DNA from 3 places in the Simiduia agarivorans SA1 genome. Region 1 is predicted to be linked to each of the others. Evidence: predicted binding sites of a transcription regulator. Region 1 holds the regulator's gene; each other region holds the start of a gene.
The links. Region 1 encodes FNR, which switches genes on or off when oxygen is low (the NO sensors DNR and NnrR bind a similar motif). Its sites were predicted from a motif close to TTGATNNNNATCAA; they were not measured.
Positions count from the first base shown of each region.

Region 1 (7,231 bases):
TGGCAAGTGGCCAGCGCCATGTGGGCCAAAGGTTTTTACGTGCGCTACGGCGGTGACACTGTCCAGCTCGGGTTGCCGTTCATTACCGAAAAACACGAAATAGACGAGCTACTGAACGCCTTGTCGGACACACTCAATTCCATCTAAGCAACAGGATTTCCCATGTCAGTTATCGGACACATCATCAACGGCGAACCCCATACCCCCGCCGAGCGCACCGCCAAGGTGTACAACCCGGCCACCGGCGTCAGCACCAAAACCGTGGCGCTGGCAAGCCAGGCTACCACTGAGCAGGCCATTGCCGCCGCCCAGGCCGCCTACCCGGCCTGGCGCCAGACACCCCCGTTGAAACGCGCACGTGTCATGTTCAACTTTAAAGCCCTGCTGGAGCAGCACGCCGACGAAATCTGTGCCCTGATCACCGACGAGCACGGCAAGGTGCTGAACGATGCCATGGGCGAGCTGCAACGCGGGATCGAAAACGTGGAATACGCCACTGCGGCGCCCGAGCTGCTCAAAGGCGAACACAGCAAAAACGCCGGCCCCAACATCGACAGCTGGTCTGAATTCCAACCGCTCGGCGTTGTTGCTGCCATTACCCCGTTCAACTTTCCGGCCATGGTGCCCCTATGGATGTGGCCCATGGCGGTGGTGTGCGGCAATACCGTGGTGCTGAAACCGTCCGAGCGGGCGCCCAGCGCGGTACGGTTTATTGTAGAGCTGGCGCACCAGGCCGGCCTGCCTAACGGCGTACTCAATCTCGTCAATGGCGATAAAGAGGCCGTGGATACCCTGCTGCAGGACGACCGCGTGCAGGCCGTGAGCTTTGTGGGCTCGACCCCCATTGCCGAATACATTTATGCCAGCGCCACCGCCAAAGGCAAACGCGTACAGGCGCTTGGTGGCGCCAAAAACCACGCCATCGTGATGCCTGATGCGGACATGGACAACGCCGTCAATGCACTCATTGGCGCGGCATACGGCTCCTGTGGTGAACGCTGTATGGCCATCTCCGTGGCCGTGGCGGTGGGCGATAAAACCGCCGACGAGCTGGTGGCCCGCCTGCAGGAGAAAATGGCCGCTATCAAAGTGGGCAACGGTTTGGACAACAGCAACGATATGGGCCCGTTGATCACTGCTGAACACAAGCAACGGGTATCCGGCTACATCGACGCGGGCGTTGCTGCGGGCGCGTCATTGGTAGTGGATGGCCGTGGGCTCGCCGTGGATGGTCATGAACAAGGCTACTTCCTGGGTCCCTGCCTGTTTGATCATGTCACGTCAGACATGAGCATCTATACCGACGAGATCTTCGGGCCAGTACTGTGTGTGGTGCGGGTCAAGACCATGCAGGAAGCTATGGACCTGATCAATGCCCACGAGTACGGCAACGGCACCTGCATTTTCACCCGCGATGGCGAGGCCGCGCGCTACTTTGGCGACAACATCCTGGTGGGCATGGTGGGCATCAACATTCCATTGCCGGTACCCATGGCTTTCCATAGCTTCGGCGGCTGGAAGCGTTCGCTGTTCGGTGATTTGTCGGCCTACGGCCCGGATGCAGTGCGGTTTTACACCCGCCGCAAAACCCTGACTCAACGCTGGCCATCCGCCGGGGTACGCGAAGGCGCCCAGTTCAGCTTCCCCAGCTGATTGCGCCGAGGTATCGAAAACTGGCTGGCATGGTTATAATCGCCTGATAAGGGAGAGACCAAGCAACCATGACAGCCAGCCTTGCCAATCATCATTGCCCCCACAACAACGCCGTATCCTGTGGCGATTGCAGGCTCAGCTCAATCTGTCTGCCCATCAGTGTCAAAATTGATGATATCGATCGCATCGACGGCATTATCAAGCGCGGTCGCCCCCTGCAGAAAGGCGAATACCTGTTCCGCGCCGGTGAAGAATTCAGTTCGGTTTACGCCGTGCGTTCAGGCAGCCTCAAAACCCTCACCATCACAGACAATGGCGACGAGCAGATCACCGGCTTTTTCCTGCCGGGTGAAGTCATGGGCCTGGATGGCATCGGTCACAGCAAGCACACCAACTCCGCCATCGCATTGGAAACCTGTGCAGTGTGCGAAATTCCCTTTACTCAGATGACAGAGCTCAGCCTGCAACTGCCCTCTTTGCAGCAGCATTTTTTCCAGTTGATGAGCAAAGAGATTACCTATGAGCAGCAGCTGGTCACACTACTGTCGAAAAACACGGCAGAAGAACGCGTAGCCTCTCTGTTATTGAGTATTTCGTCACGCAATCAGCGCCGGCATTTGTCTGGCACCCGCTTCCGGCTGTCCATGTCCCGTGCGGATATCGGAAACTTTCTCGGTTTAACGGTTGAAACCGTGTCCCGCGTCTTCAGCCGATTACAAAAACTCAGCATTATCGAGGTGGACAAAAAAGAGATCGAAATTGCCGATCTCGACGCCTTGAAAAGCGCCGCCTCCGCACAGTAACGCCTACCGTGAATACAGACGCGCTCTTTGCAGCCATCGACGCTGCCAACCACGCTGATCCCGAACAAGTAACCCACGACGGTAAGCCGCTGGGCGCCTGTGAGCTGTATGGCATACGCATGACCCAATGCCAACAGGCCCTGTATCCCGCTGCCGGCACCGCGCTGCAAATCGCTTGCCGGGCCCAGCACCTGGAGCGCTGGGTTATCGCGCGCAAAGACTACCCAATGGATCGTCAGGGCTACCATCGCTGGCGCACAGAGCTCGGTAAACACCACGCGGACCGCTGCGCGGAAATCCTGGCACAGTTTGATGCACCCGCCACGCTGATCGAACAAACCAGCGCCCTGCTGCGAAAGGAAAAGTTGAAAACCAATCCCGACACCCAGTGCCTGGAAGACGTAGCCTGTCTGGTTTTTCTGTCCCATTATTTCGCCGACTTCAGCGCCAAACACCCAGAAGAAAAAGTGATCGATATTCTGCGTAAAACCTGGCGCAAGATGTCCGACAACGGCCAGAAAGCGGCCCTGGCACTGACGTTGCCAGCGCACCTGAGCACACTGGTCGGCAAGGCACTGCAAGCATGATTATTGCCATCAAACATCTGCACATGAGCCTCGCTATGCTGTCGATTGCAGGTTTTTTATTGCGCAGCTACTGGTTATTGAATGAGTCCCGCTGGTTCTCGGCCCGGCTCACTAAAATACTGCCCCATGTCATTGATACCGCCCTGCTGGGCAGCGCCATTACGTTACTGGTGTTGTACCACTGGAACCCGCTGGATCATGCCTGGTTGATTGCAAAAATCTTTGCCCTGCTCGCGTACATCGGTGCGGGCATCTATGCCTTTCGGCTGGCGCGCAACAAACGCGAGCAAGTGCTGGCTGTTGCAACAGCCGTCGTAATCATCGGCTACCTGCTTGGAGTGGCCCTCACCAAATCCCCTTCGCTGTTATTGATTTAAAACTATGTGGTTCAAAAATTTACAGGTCTATCGCCTTGGCGATGGTCACAGCATCGATTTATCAACGTTGGCTGAACAGTTGGAACAAGACCGGTTTGCCCCCTGCAGCCAACAGGCACAATTCAGCCTGGGCTGGGCATCACCCTATGGCAAGCACCACCCCGGCCTGGCTCACCTGGGCCAGAATGCAGCCCTCATCAGCCTGCGCCGTGAAGACAAGGTGCTCCCTGCCGCCGTCATCCGCGAAATGGTCGAAGAGAAAGCCGCCGCGATTGAAGCCGAAGAGCAACGCCGCGTTTACCGCAAGGAAAAAGAACAGTTTAAAGAAGAGATTCTGTTTGAATGCCTGCCCAGAGCCTTGCGCAAAAGCCGCAGAACCCAGGCCATCATCGACCTGGAGGCCGGGCTGATCATCGTCGACGCCGCCAGCCCGAACCGGGCGGAAGAGCTGACCAGTACGCTGCGTCAATCGCTGGGCAGCTTGCCGCTGACACCGGTTCAGTACAACTACAGTCCCGCCACCGTGATGACCCAATGGGTTAATGGTGAGCCTCTCCCAGAGGAGTGGAAATTGGGACAGGAGTGCGAATTACGTGAACCCGGTGAAGAAGGGGCCATATTGCGCTGCCGGCGGCACGACCTGCTGTGCGACGAGATTCAAAGCCATTTAGCCGCCGGCAAGCAAGTCGCTCAACTGGCCCTGAACTGGCGCGAACAACTCCAGTTCCTGCTGACCCAGGAAGGCACCATCAAACGACTGAGCCTGGGTGACGACCTCAAGCAAGAGGCCCGAGACAGCGCGGAAGACCCTCTCAGCCAATTGGATGCGGAGTTCTCGTTGCTGCTGTTGAGCTTGCGCCAGCTTTTACCGGAAATGGCCAGTGCCCTGGGCGATCTGAAACAAAACGCCGTATAAATGAGACTTTAGTTCGACTATATGAGCCAAACTGCGGCCTGCTGCTCATACCATTTGACTAGCAGGTCACACCTTTACCCGTTGACATTCGCTAATGCTTGACGTATACACTGAAAGTCAGCGGCGTAAATAACGCCAGAGAATAATAACTGCGGCGGCTAATCATGAAAAAGATAATTTTTGCATTGGGGCTCATAGGACTGTGTTCAGCCCCCGCCACCTTAGCGTGCAACGAAGACTGCCTTAGGGACAAAGCAGAACAAGCATCCGGCACTGAATTTCCCGGATACCTGAGCTGGAAGTATTGCGATAGCATCCGGAACGAATTCATGACCTCCTCCATGAAGAGCCTGCAAACCTATGCAGATTCCCGCCTGGACATGAATTACCGTAAGAGCATGCGCAATATCAAAGATTACCTGGGACAGCGCAAAGACTGGCTGAGCGAGTGCGATGGCTACATGCAGGCCACCAATCGCGGCCGGGTGTTTAATGACGACAAGACCACCAATACGATTTTCACTGCGATGGACGAAGTAAACACCGAGCTCGATTCACTGCTCAGTGGCGTGACCTATGCAGGACAGGAGTCGGACACGGCGGTAGCGTCACAGAAGTTCCAGCAACTTTTTACCCAGGTGGAGAATCACAAGAACCGCCTGCTGCTGAAAGGCCAGATGATCACCTCTCGCTGACGCCTGATTTCACTTTACAGCACAAATAAAAACGCCAGCTTATGCTGGCGTTTTTGCGTCCGGGCTTTTTCGCTTTATGCTCAACACCGGTCGGTCAGAGGGTGACTTGGGCATTGCCGGCGCCACCCGCTTGGCGGCACTGGCTATCGCCTCAACACCATGGCGCAATAAACGAACCTGTTCAATTGCACTTAAACCGGGCGGAAAGCGGCCAGGATTTACGGCCGAAGGATCTTTAGGGTTTCCTTCAATGGTGAGCGTAAACCCACTCGGGTGCGAAGCCGAGCGACCATCGCCACCCACTTTCCAATCATCAAAGTCCATCAATACCACCTTCCCTTCTGATCGCACAGGGTCACATTACCGCCTTCGAACTGGCTACCGCTTATCAGTGGGGGCATTAGACCACAGATACCCATAAGACGATACTAGACCTTTGCCTAACAGCGCCGACCACGCCAACTGAGTCCCTGAATTTGGCATCAAATTCAACCACATGCGCCACAATTCACCTGACAGACACCAACCCCAGCTGATCAAGCAGGTTGGGGTCATCAAAGTGTCGCCGGCCGGTGAACGCAATGGCATGGCGTCCCGGTGCCCGCATACTGCCAGCGGAAGGTATGCCCATGGGCCAGAAGAAATAGCGCTCAAGTCGCCCGGACTCGGGAATATAGCCTTGCGGATTGAACAAACGCCGATGCGCTTTAACCCGCTGGGAGAGGCCTTGTTTACTGCCAATCATGGCGGGTGCCAACTGCAAAGCCGCCATCGGCTCATACTTATCGATTGGCGCCCGGACGCCCACCACACTGTGGCTATCCGCCGTAACCAGTAACAGCGGATTCGGGTGGCTCAGCGACGGGCCGACATACACCGGCTCCTGCCAATAGCCGTCCTCGGCAGTTATGCGATAACCCGAGGCCGGAAAAACCTGATACCAGCACCCGCAGGTGTGCATCACATCAAACGCGAGCGGCTCCAGCGACTGGTCCAGATGCACTCGCCAATGCAAGCCGTCGAGCGTGCCGGCCAGCGGGTCCCAGCGGCCATTGGCGGGGCGCTGAGCAAACCACACCTGATAGTTTAACTGCAGCGTTTGCCGGCCCTGGAATTCGCCCACGGAGGCGAACACCAAAAGGGTCGGTTGCGCCTGCCATTGCAACTCGCCCGCCGGGTCACGCACGGGTAATCCGGGCCGGTTCAGTGAGACATCAGCGCCCTTTTCAACCGCAAATTGCGGGGCGAACTGACGCAATACATCCTGCGTTAACGCCTGTCTGAACGGGGGCGCCAACAGTGGATTACTGACGATCAGCCCGAGGGAGGACGTATCCATACCGAATACCGACCAACGCTCATCGCTCAACGCCGCCTGCGCAAACGCCGAATAGTGCTGTTCGGTTTTAATCAACTCCCGCTCGACCCCCATCACAAAAGGAATCCGGGTCAATGGATAAACGCCCAACGCCCTCAGTGTAAGCCGGTATTCATCGGGGTATCGGGGTGTATGTCCGGCAAGCGTCAGTGGCCCGACATAAGCACAATCGGCGGACTGGTCGTGCACGCTGGTAGCCTCGGTTGCCATCGCAGCACTCCAATCCCACCAAGCCTCAGAACCGTCAGCAATGGAGGCCAGATAACGGCTTACGGCGTAGCGCCCATGCGCGTCCACAGGCGCATAAACGGGATCTTTCAGTAACAGATCTGAACAGGAAGGATGTTTAACCGGCAGGTCCGAGCAGGCACTCAGTAGCAGCAGTGACAGGCAAAGAAGCGTACAGCGCACTGCCACCGCGCCGTCAGCCCCGCTGGCCCGACTTGAGCTGGCGCTCGGTGGGTGCCCGGCCAATATGCGCCTCGTTGCGCGCTTTGGCTATCTGGATCTGGCGCTGGCGCTCGCTGAAGCGTCTGCGCTGATCCGGGCTGAGGCTATCGTGGCAACGGGGGCAGGCAACCCCTTCCTCATAATGAGGTGACTGCTTGTCCTTATCGGTAATGGGATGGCGGCAACCGTGGCACAGATCGAACGACCCCTTTTCCAGGGCGTGGTTCACGGTAACCCGGTTATCAAACACGTAGCATTCGCCATTCCACAGACTTTGCTCGGCCGGCACCTTTTCCAGATATTTGAGAATGCCGCCTTTCAGGTGATACACCTCTTCAAAGCCTTGCTGCTTCAGTAACGCCGTGGACTTCT
Region 1 is NC_018868.3:446,735-453,965, reverse strand. It holds gene aptA (omega-aminotransferase AptA) at 1-147, shown strand, start outside; gene M5M_RS02000 (CoA-acylating methylmalonate-semialdehyde dehydrogenase) at 163-1,653, shown strand; gene fnr (fumarate/nitrate reduction transcriptional regulator Fnr) at 1,722-2,456, shown strand; gene M5M_RS01990 (DUF4202 domain-containing protein) at 2,465-3,043, shown strand; gene M5M_RS01985 (SirB2 family protein) at 3,040-3,420, shown strand; gene M5M_RS01980 (recombination-associated protein RdgC) at 3,425-4,336, shown strand; gene M5M_RS01975 (hypothetical protein) at 4,501-5,031, shown strand; gene M5M_RS01970 (hypothetical protein) at 5,071-5,355, opposite strand; gene M5M_RS19260 (hypothetical protein) at 5,540-6,820, opposite strand; gene trhO (oxygen-dependent tRNA uridine(34) hydroxylase TrhO) at 6,834-7,231, opposite strand, start outside.

Region 2 (7,231 bases), 700 kb from region 1:
GGCGAAGGCCAACGTTATCGGCTGGACGCTTTGCTGGCATCGGGCGGTGCGGGTGTCGTTTACCAGGGTTTTGATACCCGCTTGCAGCGCGCGGTGGCAATTAAGAAACTACTGGGCCACCTCGAGCAGGATCCGGTCATGCTCGCCCGCTTCAAGACCGAAGCGCTGAGTTTGGCCCGACTCAACCATCCTCATATCGTTCAGGTGTTCGATCTGTTTGAGGACAGGGGAAATCAATGGTTGGTGATGGAATGGATGACCGGTGGCAGTCTCGCCGACGTGATCCATGAGCATAAAAAGCTGCCCGCGGCGCGCGCAATCAGCATTGCCCGGCAGGTAGCGGATGGTCTCGCTCAGGCCCATGCCGAGGGTATTATCCATCGCGACATCAAACCCGATAACATCCTCTTTGATGGCCGGGGCAACGCCAAAATCTCGGACTTTGGCATCGCCCGCACCGGCAACAATAACCACCAGACCCAGGCCGGTCTGGTCATAGGCTCCCCGGGTTACATGAGCCCGGAGCAGGCTGCAGGCGAAGCGGCCAGCTCAGCCAGCGATGTCTATGCGCTGGGCGTCACCGTTTACGAAATGCTGGCCGGCGAGTTGCCGTTCACTGGGGAAACCACGCAGGTGTTGCTCAAACACATCAGCCGGCCACCACCACTGCTTCACACGCTAATGCCCGAACTGCCCGGGCCGCTGTGCGCGCTGGTCGATCGGATGTTAGCCAAAGACCCCACGCAACGGCCAACCGACATCGCCCAAAGCCTGCGCACGCTGTAAGACTTACACTATTTTTCATCCGGGCTATTTACAATTGGCCAGTACAAGCCTAGCTTTATGGCGTGGCCGCGCGCGCGTGGGCACTTTCCCCGGCGCAGCGTCACGCTATTCAGCCGAGGAAAATTCCCATGAGTAAAGAACTCCGCTCCAGTAAAGAAGCCAAGAAAAAAGCCCTGTTAACCCCCAAGCAGAAAAAGGCCGCCAAACTCGCCAAAAAGCAGAGCAAGGTCTTCCTGCCCGAGGATTAATCGTCCCGATAGATTGTCTCGATGAGATGAAACCCGAACTGGGTCTTGATCGGCCCGTGCACTGTGAGCACGGGCTTTTTGAACACCACCTGATCGAATGCCTTGACCATTTCACCGGGTCTGAATTCGCCCAGATCCCCGCCTTTACGGCCCGAGGGGCAAAGTGAGTGTTTTTTAGCCAGCTGACCAAAATCAGCGCCCTTTGCCAACTGCTGCTTGAGTTTTTCCGCCTCAGCCTTGGATTTGACCAAAATATGGCGCGCGCAGGCTTTTGCCATGATTTACCTCTGGAAAATGTGATCTGAATCCCTATAATGCGCGCCAATCTTAACCGGTGGAGTCAACTTCCATGAAGTTTTTGCTCAAACTGGTGCGCGAAGGACTGGGGCGCATCATTATTGCTGTGGATTTTATCACCCGCCCTCGCCCATTGAAGCGCAGCAAGCCCGAACAGGCCAAAGTACATGCCCAGCTCAACAATCTGGCGCTGTACCAGTTCTATGCCTGCCCCTTCTGTATTAAAACCCGACGGGCTTTGCGCCGCCTGAATTTGCCCATGCAAACCCGCGATATCGCCGACGGTTCGCCATACCGGACAGAGTTGGAAAAGCATGGCGGCAAAATTCAGGCGCCCTGCCTGCGGATTGAGTCCGACGGCAAGGTAGAATGGCTGTACGAGTCCAAAGCCATTATTGCGTACCTGGACAATCGGTTCGGCGTGGTAGCCGGCCACGTGAGCACATCTGAGGCAGCTACCAGCTAGGCTAGCCCTCCTGGTCTGACTGGCACCGGGTTTAGCTGTTCCTGCCGGAACAGCTCACCATCCACAGAACTATTTGCTTGCACTTGCAAGAATTTGCTTGGGGTTGTATCCGCGAATTACATCGCCATTTACAACCAGCAGCGGAATACCGCTGCCATTGAGCGCTTTATATTGCACAAGTCCTTCAGAAGACTTTTCAATGTCATATTCCACGTAAGGGATACCGTGCTCCGCCAATAAGCTGCGGGTCTTTTTGCAATAACCACACCAGGCCGTGGCATACAGCACAACCTCAGCATTGTATGTCCGACTATCATCCGGTGCGGTTGTGAACGGACTACGGATAACATCAAATTTGATCAGCAGCGCAACGGCAGCCACGAGCAATAAGAGCTTCTTCATAAAATCAGACAGGGTCCATTTGTCGTTTGTAAAGCAATAAAAAAAGCCGCATGAGCGGCTTTTACAGTCCAGATTTACCCATCAATTACCGTAACTCATCAAACGCTTATAGCGTTTTTCCAGCAAGTCGTCGGTGCTGAGTGCAGACAATCGATCCACTTGTTCGATCAGTCTGGTTTGAAGGTTGACAGCCATGGTATCGATATCGCGATGAGCACCGCCCAGGGGCTCCGGGATGGTCTCATCCACGATACCCAACTCTTCCAATACTGAGGACGTCACACCCATGGCTTTGGCGGCATCGGGCGCTTTTTCGACGGTTTTCCAGATGATGTTGGCACAACCTTCAGGGCTGATCACAAAGTAAGTGGAGTATTGCAGCATATTAAGCTGGTCACCCACGCCGATAGCCAATGCACCGCCGGATGAGCCTTCGCCAATCACGGTACAGATAATAGGGGTGCGCAGACGCGACATCACCGCCAGATTCTGGGCAATGGCCTCGGAAATGCCACGTTCTTCGGAATCGATGCCCGGATAAGCACCGGGGGTGTCGATCAGCGTGAGCACAGGCATCTTGAATCGTTCAGCCATTTCCATCAGGCGCAGCGCCTTGCGGTAACCTTCGGGCTTGGGCATGCCGAAGTTGCGCATCACCTTCTCTGGCACAGACCGGCCCTTTTCTTCACCGATCACCATTACAGGCTTGCCATCCAGACGGGCAACGCCGCCAATGATGGCCTTGTCATCGCCAAAGTGACGATCACCGTGCAGCTCATCCCAATCGGTGAACATGCGCTTGATGTAGTCGGAGCTGTAGGGACGCTGCGGGTGGCGAGCCACCTGCACGATTTGCCAGGGACTCAGATCCGAGTAGATATTGGCCGTGAGCTTTTTGCTCTTGTCCTGCAGCTTGGCAATTTCTTCGTTGATGTTGAGGTCGTTATCAGACCCCACCAGCCGCAACTCTTCGATTTTCGCTTCGAGAACCGCGATAGGTTGTTCAAAATCCAGATAATTAAGATTCATCTTCGCCATCTATGGGTTGGGGGCCTGCGCCCTCTTATTTTGCCTGCTGACCGCTTGTCCACAGGGCTAAAATTGCCGCTAAAGATACGCGAATCTCATCCCCCCGTCACCCTTGACGGCGCAAAAAAAGGCCTGAATACACCCCATTTATGTCGTAAATGGCCACCTTTTTTCTTCATCTTCATCAAACGTACGTTTGAATTCTACCCCATCAAATCAGTGCCACAGGGCAGATCATAAATCCAGTCCAAAAACTGCTGCACTTGGGCCTTGCCCACAAACGCACTGCCATGCTGAGGCACCAGCATGTGGATGTCCAAACGCGATACCCGCTCAACCCACAGCTGGCAGGCCCGGTTATTGGCCATATAACGCTGGTGGAAGCCGCGCATCAGGGGAATATGCGCATTGAAATCCTGAACGCCTTGCACCGGTGGGCTGTCCACCATGGAGGCGCCCATGTCTCCGCTGAACAGAATACGGGCCTTTTGGTCGTAGAAATGGAAATTACCCGCCGAATGCAGGAAATGGGCAGGCACGGCCTTGATCACTGACTGGCCCAGCGCAATATCCATGCCCTCGTCCGGAATTGCCACTATCCGTCCGCCCACCGAGGTCGCCATTTTGCCGGTGACGAAACCGGAGGCAAGGTGGGGCAAGAAGCGTGACCAGAGTTTAGAGGTCACTACCTTACATTGGGTATGCATCAACCAACGGGGTAAGGAAGCAATAATGTCCGGGTCCTGATGGGAGGCGAACACATAGGTCAATTGATTAGCTTTGATGTGCTTGCCGATTTCTATTGATAACGGGGTATAAGTCAGATCACCACCCGGGTCGAGTAAGGCAGCCTCGGCGCCATCAACAATGAGAAATTGGTTGGCCTGCACACCATCGCCGGTAACCAGGTCAGTAAAACTCAAACATTTATGCTCGCCCTGCTGAAACAGTGTGATCGCCATAACCTCTCCTGCAATCTGACATTCCGGCATTCCTGCCGGACAAAAAAAGGAAGAGCAGGCTACGCACGTTGTCCACAAGTGGTATTGCGCTACATCAACAAACCCGGCGCCAACAAGGTTTGCGGTGCCACATTTTCGGCAACCGATCTACCTCCATTTTTTCCTGCCAGAAAAAATAACTGACTCTCCGTCTACTTAATCTGGATCAATAAAATGGGTACACCAAATCGATACAGTGCACCCATACAAATCACACAGCGATGAGGTTTAACGATGAAATCACTGACGACGTTGGCATTGGCAATTGCAGCCCTGTCCACCCAGCAAGTAAGTGCAAACGACTGGATAGTCCGCGCAGGTGTTACCAGCGTGCAGCCCAACACCAGCAGCAGCTTTATTGCCATTGATGGCACCGCCACCGACAGCAAAGTCGACATCGGCAGCAACACCCAACTGGGTCTGACCGCAACCTATTTGGTGGACGATAACTGGGGCATTGAATTGCTGGCAGCCACACCGTTTACCCACAAAATCAAAGCCAAAGGCGGCGCACTGAATGGTGCCGGCGTAGGCGAAACCCAGCACCTGCCGCCCACACTCAGCGCAGTTTACTATTTCACCAATGGCGATCTGCGCCCCTATGTTGGATTGGGTCTGAATTACACAACGTTCTTTTCCGAAGATGTGGATGCCGATCTGGAAGGCATTCTGGGTGCAAGTAAATTAACGCTGAAAGACTCCTGGGGCCTGGCGGCGCAAATTGGTGTGGATTACAACCTGAACGATCGCTGGCAGCTGAACGCCTCCATGCGTTATATCGATATCAACACCGATGCGAAAATTACCAACGGCACCAATGTGGTGACAGCGGACGTGGATATCGATCCCTACGTTTACAGCCTGATGGTGGGCTATAAGTTTTAATATGTTGCTAGTTGCTAGTTGCTAGTTGCTAGTTGCTAGTTGCTAGTTGCTAGTTGCTAGTTGCTAGTTGCTAGTGAGAATTTTACTAGCGACTAGAAACTAGTCGCTAGTAACTTCCATCAATAAACCATCCGCACGGCTTCTTCGCCAAAAATATCACGAAGCTCTGTCAACAATTGCTCGGACGCATTGACTTTCCATTCTGAGCCAAACAACACCCGGCCCCGGGCGATGTCGTTTCGTAAATCCACCGACACCGGGCAGTTGCCACCGCGATGCTGGTTCAACACCTGTATCAGCGCTTCAACCTGTTTATCGGCTATGGCTTCACGTTGCCATTCCATGTGAACACCCCGCGCAAGACCGGCGCGTGCTTCGCCCAGTGTGTTGACGCTGTCAGCACGCATTTTCAGCATGCCGGAATAATCGTCGTGACTCACCTGCCCTTCAATTACCAGCATGGCGTCTTTGACAATTTTTTCCCGGTAGTTGTTATAGGTATCGGAAAACAACGCCACTTCAATGCGTCCCGAACGATCATCCAGCGAGACAAACGCCATAGTATCCCCACGTTTGGTTTTCATTACCCGCATCGCCACCACCAGACCGGCAACCCGCTGGTTGGATTTTTCCGGCTTAAGATCGGCGATGCGGTTGGACACCAGGTACTTCAACTCACGCGCGTATTCATCAATGGGGTGGCCAGTGAGATACAAGCCCAAGGTGTCGCGCTCGCCCTCAAGGCGCTCGCGCATAGTCCAGCTTTTCACGCCGCGGAATTCGCTGTACACATCATCATCTTCGGCGGCCGCTGTGGGTACAACCTCACCAAACAAGTCCATCATGCCCGCCGCTTCATTGGCGTGGCTTTGCTCGGCGGCTTTCACCGCCTCGCCGATGGCCGACATGAGTACGGCGCGGTCGTAATCCAGGCTTTGCTGCGGACCGATAGTGTCAAAAGCGCCTGAACGTACTAACGCCTCCAATGCACGCTTGTTCACTTTGCGCGGGTCGATGCGGGCACAGAAATCAAACAGACTGGTAAAGGGGCCGCCGCTGTTGCGGGCCTGAATAATATTGTCTACAGGGCCTTCACCCAGGCCTTTGATGGCACCCAGGCCATAGACAATGGCACCTTCAGGATTCACGTTAAACATGAACTCGCCCGCATTCACATCCGGCGGCAGGAGCTTGAGCCCCATCTCCCGGCATTCTTCAATAAAGGTCACCACCTTGTCGGTTTTATCCATGTCCGACGACATGGTGGCAGCCATGAAGTGGGCGGGGTAATGCGCCTTGAGCCACGCAGTCTGGTAGGACACCAACGCGTAAGCGGCGGAGTGGGACTTGTTAAAACCGTAGCCGGCAAACTTTTCCACCAGGTCGAAAATTTTCATCGCCAGATCCGGGTCCACGCCCTGATCGGCTGCGCCGTTTTCAAAAGTGGAGCGCTGCTTGGCCATTTCCTCGGGTTTTTTCTTACCCATAGCCCGGCGCAACATGTCAGCGCCACCGAGCGTATAACCGGCCAGCACCTGGGCAATCTGCATCACCTGCTCCTGGTACACGATCACCCCGTAGGTGGGTTCCAGAATCGGCTTGAGTGACATGTGCTGGTAAGTGGCATCCGGGTAAGCCACCTTGGCGCGGCCGTGCTTACGGTTGATAAAGTCATCCACCATGCCGGACTGCAGCGGGCCAGGACGGAACAGAGCCACCAGGGCGATCATGTCTTCCAGATTGTCGGGCTGCAGCCGCTTGATCAGGTCTTTCATGCCGCGCGATTCGAGCTGAAATACTGCCGTGGTTTCTGCGCGTTTCAACAGCTTGAAGGTTTTCTCATCATCCAGCGGCAGGGCGGAAATATCGAGCGGTGGCTCGCCGGTTTTTTGCCGGTCGCGATCAATCATTTTGACCGCCCAATCGATGATGGTGAGCGTGCGAAGGCCGAGGAAGTCAAACTTCACCAGGCCTGCGGATTCCACATCGTTTTTGTCGTATTGGGTCACCAGACCGCCGCCGGTTTCATCGCAATACAGGGGCGCAAAATCGGTGAGTTTGGTAGGCGCGATCACCACGCCACCGGCGTGCTTACCCACGTTGCGGGTGAGGCCTTC
Region 2 is NC_018868.3:1,144,757-1,151,987, forward strand. It holds gene M5M_RS19340 (serine/threonine-protein kinase) at 1-786, shown strand, start outside; gene M5M_RS05165 (peptidylprolyl isomerase) at 1,031-1,312, opposite strand; gene M5M_RS05170 (glutathione S-transferase N-terminal domain-containing protein) at 1,384-1,797, shown strand; gene M5M_RS05175 (glutaredoxin family protein) at 1,867-2,199, opposite strand; gene M5M_RS05180 (acetyl-CoA carboxylase carboxyltransferase subunit alpha) at 2,281-3,228, opposite strand; gene M5M_RS05185 (oxygen-binding di-iron domain-containing protein) at 3,432-4,190, opposite strand; gene M5M_RS05190 (OmpW/AlkL family protein) at 4,464-5,114, shown strand; gene dnaE (DNA polymerase III subunit alpha) at 5,234-7,231, opposite strand, start outside.
Region 2: a site for FNR is predicted at 4,386-4,399, ahead of M5M_RS05190 (OmpW/AlkL family protein). Genes of this name have one in related genera too.

Region 3 (7,231 bases), 790 kb from region 1:
GATAGTGTTACTGATTTGCCTTGGACCACTGGTGAGCCACGCGCAGCCAGTGGCAGATACCCCTATGGTCGCGCCTGCTGAAGCCCAACCGGTGTTTCAGCTGCCCAAACCCTTTAAAGCCATTTACAAAACCCGGCTCTATGGCATCAAGCTTACTGCGACGCGCGAACTGGTGCAGCAGGAGGACGGACGCTGGTTCCTGCGTTTTGACATTGAGTCCTGGGTGGCCGGCCTGAAAGAACGTTCGCAATTTGAATGGGGGCAGGACGGCAAGGCCTTCAGTCATCATTATGAATTTCATCGCACCGGCCTGGCGCCAGATCGCCATATGGTGGTGGATTTCAACTGGGAAAAATACACCGCCACGAACACGCTCAACAAAGAGCCGCCCTGGACCATGGAGATCCCGGACGGTACGCTGGACAAACTCAATGCCACCATGCAGATTCGCGCAGACCTGAAAAACGGCAACGATACGTTGGTCTACTCGGTGGCCGATGGTGGTAAATTAAAGAAATTCCGCTTTGCCATCGATCGCGAAGAAACCATCGACACCCCGGTGGGCAAGCTCGAAACGGTGGTGGTCAAAACCCTGCGTAAAAACAAAAAACGCGAGACCTACAGCTACTTCGCCAAAGACTGGGACTATGTGTTGGTGCGCATCAGCCAAAAAGAACCCAACGGCGACAGCGCCACGGTCGATATCCAGCAAGGCTGGGTAGACGGCGAGCCCATTAAGGGCCGCTGATTATTCACGGGCGCAAGCCCTCATTCACCTGCAAAACAGGACTTCCCATGAAGGTTACCGACAAAGCCGTAGTGAGCATCCACTACACCCTCACCAACGACGAGGGCGAAACCATCGACTCATCCGCAGGTCACGATCCGCTGGATTACATTCAGGGCGTGGGCAATATCATTCCGGGCCTTGAGCGCGCGCTGGCCGACAAAGCAGTGGGCGATAAACTCCAGGTAACTATCGAAGCGGTTGACGGTTACGGCGAATTCAATCCGGAGCTGGTGCAGGAATTGCCCCGCAGCATGTTTGAAGGCGTAGACAATATCGAAGTCGGCATGGCCTTCCACGCTCAGACCGCTGCCGGCACCCAGGTGGTGGAAGTGATGGAAGTGGATGGCGACACCGTGACCATCAATGGCAACCACGCCCTGGCCGGTCAGCGTCTGCATTTTGATGTGGAAGTCACCGCGATCCGCGAAGCCACCGAAGACGAGCTCAGTCACGGCCACGTGCACAGTGCCGGCGGCTGCGGCCACGATCACTGATACACCTGCCTGAGGGACACACGCCCCTCAGGCATCCCCTCCCCTTCCAAACCGCCCACAAACTACCCACTTATTGATCTCGGTCATTTTTTGGTCATACCTCCTTTGGTTTACTAGACTTAATCCAGCCGCCATGGCCCCAGCGGGTCAAAGCCAAAGGGAAGAATAATGCCAAAGTATGAAGGACCGGAGACCCAAGCCCCCGTCTCCCGACGTGAAGAGCGCCACGCCTTTCTGGCGCTGGCCGTATTCGCCGCCCCTGTATTCGCCGTGGTTCTGGTTGCAGGCTACGGCTTTGTGGTCTGGATAAGCCAAATGCTGGCAGGGCCACCCAGTTACTGAGGTCGCCCGCATGAATGCGCTGTCACGCCGCGCGCTTTTACGCGCCCGGCCTGAAAACCCGGCTCCACGCCTGCCCTGGTTGGCAGATGATGCCCTCAACCGATGCACCCGCTGCGGCGATTGCATCAACGCCTGCGAGGAAGCCATTTTAATCAACGGCGACGGGGGCTTTCCGGCCATTGATTTCAACCTGGGCGGCTGCACTGCCTGCGGCGCCTGCGCCGACAGCTGCGCGCAGTCGGTGTTCGACCGGGCACTGCCGCTGTGGCCCCAACACGTGAACATTGGCGAGCAGTGCCTGGCGCGCAATGGCGTTTACTGCCAAAGCTGCCGCGATGGCTGCGGGCCGGCTGCCATCGCATTCGCACCAGCCCGGCCCATGCCGCAGCCGATGATCGATGCCAACGCCTGCACCCGTTGCGGCATGTGCATCGCCCTTTGCCCCGCCGACGCCATCAACTGGAGCCTGCCCGCATGATTGCCACCGATGCCACATTGCATATCGCCAGCCTGATTGTGCAGTGTTTGCCTGCCGCTCAGGCGCCGCTGAAACTGTTAATTGAAAGTCACCCCGGCGCAGAAGTGGGCGCCGAAGCCAGCGGCAAGCTGGTGGTGGTGATTGAAGCCACACACACCCAACAGATCATGGATTTCATTGATCGGGTACAACTCGAAGCCGGCGTTTTGTCAGCCACGCTGGTGTATCACTGCGACGATGCCGAAGGCGACGTCAGCCCCATTGACCCAAGTACACAGGAAGTCTGCTATGAAGCGCCGTGAATTTATCAAAGCCCAGGCCCTGGCCACCGCTGCTGCCGCCGCCGGCATTCAGGTTCCTGCCGGCGCCGCCAATCTGGTGACCGATGCCAGTAAAACCCAGCTTACCTGGAACAAGGCGCCCTGCCGTTTTTGCGGCACCGGTTGCGGTGTCAATGTCGCCACCAAAGATGGCAAGGTGGTGGCGACCCATGGCGATATCCAGTCGCCCGTCAATCGCGGCCTGAATTGCGTAAAAGGCTACTTCCTGTCAAAAATCATGTACGGCAAGGATCGCCTCACCACCCCCATGCTCCGCAAATCCAACGGCAAATACGATAAAAATGGCGACTTCACGCCCGTATCCTGGGACGAAGCCTTCGACATCATGGAAGAAAAATTCAAAGCGGCACTGAAAGAAAAAGGTCCGCAAGGTGTGGGCATGTTCGGCTCAGGGCAATGGACGGTGTGGGAAGGCTATGCTGCAGCCAAACTCTACAAAGCCGGCTTCCTGTCCAACAACATCGACCCCAATGCGCGCCACTGCATGGCCAGCGCCGTGGTCGGCTTCATGCGCACCTTCGGGATCGACGAACCCATGGGCTGTTACGACGACTTTGAAGCGGCCGATGCGTTTGTACTCTGGGGCTCCAACATGGCGGAAATGCACCCCATACTGTGGACCCGCATTACCGACCGCCGCCTGTCGCATCCGCACGTAAAAGTGGCCGTGCTCTCTACCTACGAACACCGCTCTTTTGAGCTGGCCGATATACCCATGGTGTTTTCACCGCAAACGGATCTGGCCATCCTCAATTACATTGCCAATTACATCATCGAAAACGACAAGGTGAATTGGGACTTCGTCAATAAGCACACCAATTTCCGCCAGGGCACCACCGATATCGGTTACGGTCTGCGCCCCACCCACGAAAAAGAAAAGGCGGCAAAAAATCCCGGTAGCGGCGATTCCAAACCGATCACTTTTAAAGAGTTTGCCGGCTTCGTCAAAAAGTACGATCTGGACTACACCCACAAATTATCAGGCGTGCCCAAAAACCGGCTGCAGGAGCTGGCAAAACTCTACGCCGATCCCAATACCAAAGTCATGTCGCTCTGGACCATGGGCTTCAATCAACACACCCGAGGGGTCTGGGCCAATAATCTGGTGTACAACATCCATTTGCTCACCGGAAAAATTTCTACACCGGGCAACAGCCCCTTCTCGCTCACCGGTCAGCCTTCGGCCTGCGGCACCGCGCGCGAAGTGGGCACCTTTGCCCACCGCTTACCGGCGGACATGGTGGTCACCAACCCCGAGCACCGGGCCTTCTCGGAAAAGAAATGGAAACTCCCCAAAGGTCTGCTGCCGGACTGGGTGGGCGCACACGCGGTATTGCAAAACCGCAAACTGAAAGACGGCGAAATCAACGCCTACTGGGTGCAGGTCAACAACAACATGCAGGCCGCCGCCAACATGATGGAAGAAGGTCTGCCCGGCTATCGCAACCCGAAAAACTTTATTGTAGTGAGCGACGCCTATCCAACGGTTACCGCACAGGCTGCCGACCTGATTTTGCCTACCGCCATGTGGGTTGAAAAAGAAGGGGCTTACGGCAACGCCGAACGTCGAACTCAATTCTGGCATCAACTGGTTGACGCGCCGGGCGAGGCGAAATCGGACTTGTGGCAGTTAATGGAATTTTCCAAGCGCTTCACCACCGATGAAGTCTGGCCTGCCGACATACTCAAAAAGAACCCGGGCTACAAAAACAAGTCTCTGTTTGACGTGCTATTTGCCAATGGTCAGGTCAACAAATACCCGAACGCGGATATCGCTGAAGGTTTCTCCAATCACGAATCGGAAGCCTTTGGCTTTTACGTGCAGAAAGGACTGTTCGAGGAATACGCCAGCTTCGGCCGGGGCAAAGCGCACGACCTGGATGCCTTCGACAACTACCACAACAACCGGGGTCTGCGTTGGCCCGTGGTGGACGGCAAGGAAACCCTCTGGCGGTTCCGTGAAGGCTCGGACCCCTATGTGAAAAAAGGCAAAGGCTTTGAGTTTTACGGTAAACCCGATGGCAAGGCAGTCATCTTCGCCCTGCCCTACGAGCCCGCTGCCGAAAGCCCCGACAAAGACTATGACCTGTGGCTGTCTACCGGACGCGTACTGGAACACTGGCATTCAGGCTCCATGACCCGGCGCGTGCCGGAACTGCACAAGAGCTACCCCAACGCCCAGGTGTTCATGCACCCTGACGACGCCAAAGACCGGGGCTTGCGCCGGGGCGATCAGGTCAGAGTCAAATCCCGACGCGGTGAAATTCTCACCCGGGTGGAAACCCGTGGCCGCAACAAGCCGCCACGCGGGCTGGTGTTTGTGCCCTGGTTTGATTCCAGCCAGCTGATCAATAAAGTCACCCTGGACGCCACGGATCCCTTATCAAAAGAAACGGATTTCAAAAAGTGCGCCGTTAAAGTGGAAAAGGCCTGAGGAGAGCATCATGAATAAACTGATTTGCTGCGCACTACTGAGTCTCGGCTGCCTGGCCACCCCCGTTGCACTGCAGGCCGACGACAACATTGCCACCACCCGCAATTACTCACTGGCCACAGACCCCGAGCCGCCACGGATGCCCAATGTGATTAATAACGATCAAAAACAGGCGCGTAGCTACCCCATGCAGCCACCGACGATCCCACACAAAATCGACAATTACCAGGTGGATATCAATACCAACAAATGCCTGAGCTGCCACAAGCGTTCGCGCACCGGTGAATCGCAAGCGCCCATGGTCAGCGTCACTCACTTCATGGACAGAGACGGAAACTTCCTGGCCGAAATATCACCCCGGCGCTATTTCTGCGAACAATGCCATGTGGTGCAGACCGACGCAAAAGTACTGGTGGATTCGGACTTTGTGGACATGTACGAACTGATTGAGAAAGGTCGCTAGGAGGCGAAATGCTACAGAGAATCAAGCGTTTCTGGTACGTCATCCGGCGCCCCAGCGTGCACTACAGTTTAGGCGCGCTGACACTGGGCGGCTTTCTCATGGGCATCATATTCTGGGGCGGATTCAACACCGCCATGGAATTCACCAATACCGAGACATTCTGCACCGGCTGCCACGAGATGCGTGAAAACGTTTACGCCGAGCTGCAAAATACCATCCACTTTTCCAATCGCTCCGGCGTGCGGGCAAAATGCTCTGATTGCCATGTGCCACACGACTGGACCTACAAGATCGCGCGTAAAATGCAGGCATCGAAAGAAGTCTGGGGCAAAATATTCGGCACCATCAATACCCGGGAGAAGTTCCTGGAAAAACGCCGCGAGCTGGCCGAGCACGAATGGGCGAGGCTGAAAGCAAACAATTCACTGGAATGCCGCAATTGTCACGAATTTGACTACATGGATTTTACCCGCCAATCCAAACGGGCTGCCGACATGCATTCAACCGCATTGGCCAGCGGCGAAAAAACCTGCATTGACTGCCACAAAGGCATCGCGCACGAACTGCCGGATATGAGTGGGGTTGAGGGTTGGTAGGATTTCTAGTTTCTAGTTACTAATAACTAGAAACTAGAAACTGTTTCTATCATCGCGTACGCGACAACAACCAGGCGCCAATCAGGAAACATATCCCGATCGGGATCATCACGGCTACAAAAGGTGAAAAGCCAAACACCAGACTCGCGGGCCCGAGCAACTCCTGACTCATGCGGAACACAATCGCCACGATCACGCCGGTAAATACCCGATAGCCCATGGTGACCTCCCGCAAAGGCCCGAAAATAAAACTGATGGCAATCAACACGAGGCCCGCCGTCGCCAATGGCTGCAGTGTTTTGTGCCAGAACGCCAGCCAATAGGCAGCGCTTTTCTGTTCGTGTTGATCCAGGTAGCGGGCGTATTCAAACAGGGTCTGGATGGCCAGCGTACGCGGTGGCATCACCAGCACATTGACCAGATCGGGCGACAGGTTAGTATCCCAGCGACGGGTCAGAAAATCGCTGGTGGTGAGCGTTTCGCCCTGATCGAAATGAGTGATCACACCTTGTTCCTCTAGCCAGTGATCGCCCTGAAACGTCGCCTGCTGAGAAAAGCTTGCGCTGATGAGTTCATGATTGTCGTCATACAGATAACGCGACACACCCAACAGTTTTCCGTTCGGCATCACCACATTGAAATGCAGAAACTCATCACCTTCCCGACTCCACAAACCCATCTGGCCGTCCAGATTGACTTTGTTGCCCTTTTTTACGGCCTTGTGGCTGGACGCCATTTGATCGGTGTGGGGCGTCACGTACTCACCCAGTGCGGCGCCAGCGAGAATCAGAACAAACACGGGCTTCATGACCGACCAGGCAATGCGCCCCACACTCACCCCGGCCGCCCGCATTATCACCAGTTCACTGGTGGCGGCCAATTGGCCGAGACCGATGAGGCAACCCGTCAAAGCCGCGAGCGGCAGTGTATTGTAAATCCGGGTGGGCAGCGTCAACGCCACATACATCATGGCGTCCCGAAAGGTATAGGTCCCTTTCATTTCGTCGATTTCATCCACCACCGCGGCGATCACATCGAGCGACAAAATCACCAGAAACACCACCAGAATGGCGCCAAAGACCGAACGGCCAATGTATTGGTCGAGCTTACGCATGGCCGGCCTCCTGGCTGCTGCTCGCAACCGGACGCTTCAACCAGCGGCGCAAATTGGCCCAGTTGAACATCACCAACGCCAACAGGAAAAACGCCAGATGAACCACCCACAAACCCAGCGCCGGATCGAGTTTTCCTGCCTTCACCTGATCCCTGGCCGCATTCAGCACCACCAGATAG
Region 3 is NC_018868.3:1,237,246-1,244,476, forward strand. It holds gene M5M_RS05610 (DUF3108 domain-containing protein) at 1-748, shown strand, start outside; gene M5M_RS05615 (FKBP-type peptidyl-prolyl cis-trans isomerase) at 796-1,284, shown strand; gene M5M_RS05620 (periplasmic nitrate reductase, NapE protein) at 1,453-1,626, shown strand; gene M5M_RS05625 (ferredoxin-type protein NapF) at 1,637-2,104, shown strand; gene M5M_RS05630 (chaperone NapD) at 2,101-2,406, shown strand; gene napA (nitrate reductase catalytic subunit NapA) at 2,393-4,879, shown strand; gene M5M_RS05640 (nitrate reductase cytochrome c-type subunit) at 4,890-5,342, shown strand; gene M5M_RS05645 (cytochrome c3 family protein) at 5,351-5,938, shown strand; gene lptG (LPS export ABC transporter permease LptG) at 5,988-7,052, opposite strand; gene lptF (LPS export ABC transporter permease LptF) at 7,045-7,231, opposite strand, start outside.
Region 3: a site for FNR is predicted at 1,358-1,371, ahead of M5M_RS05620 (periplasmic nitrate reductase, NapE protein). Genes of this name have one in related genera too.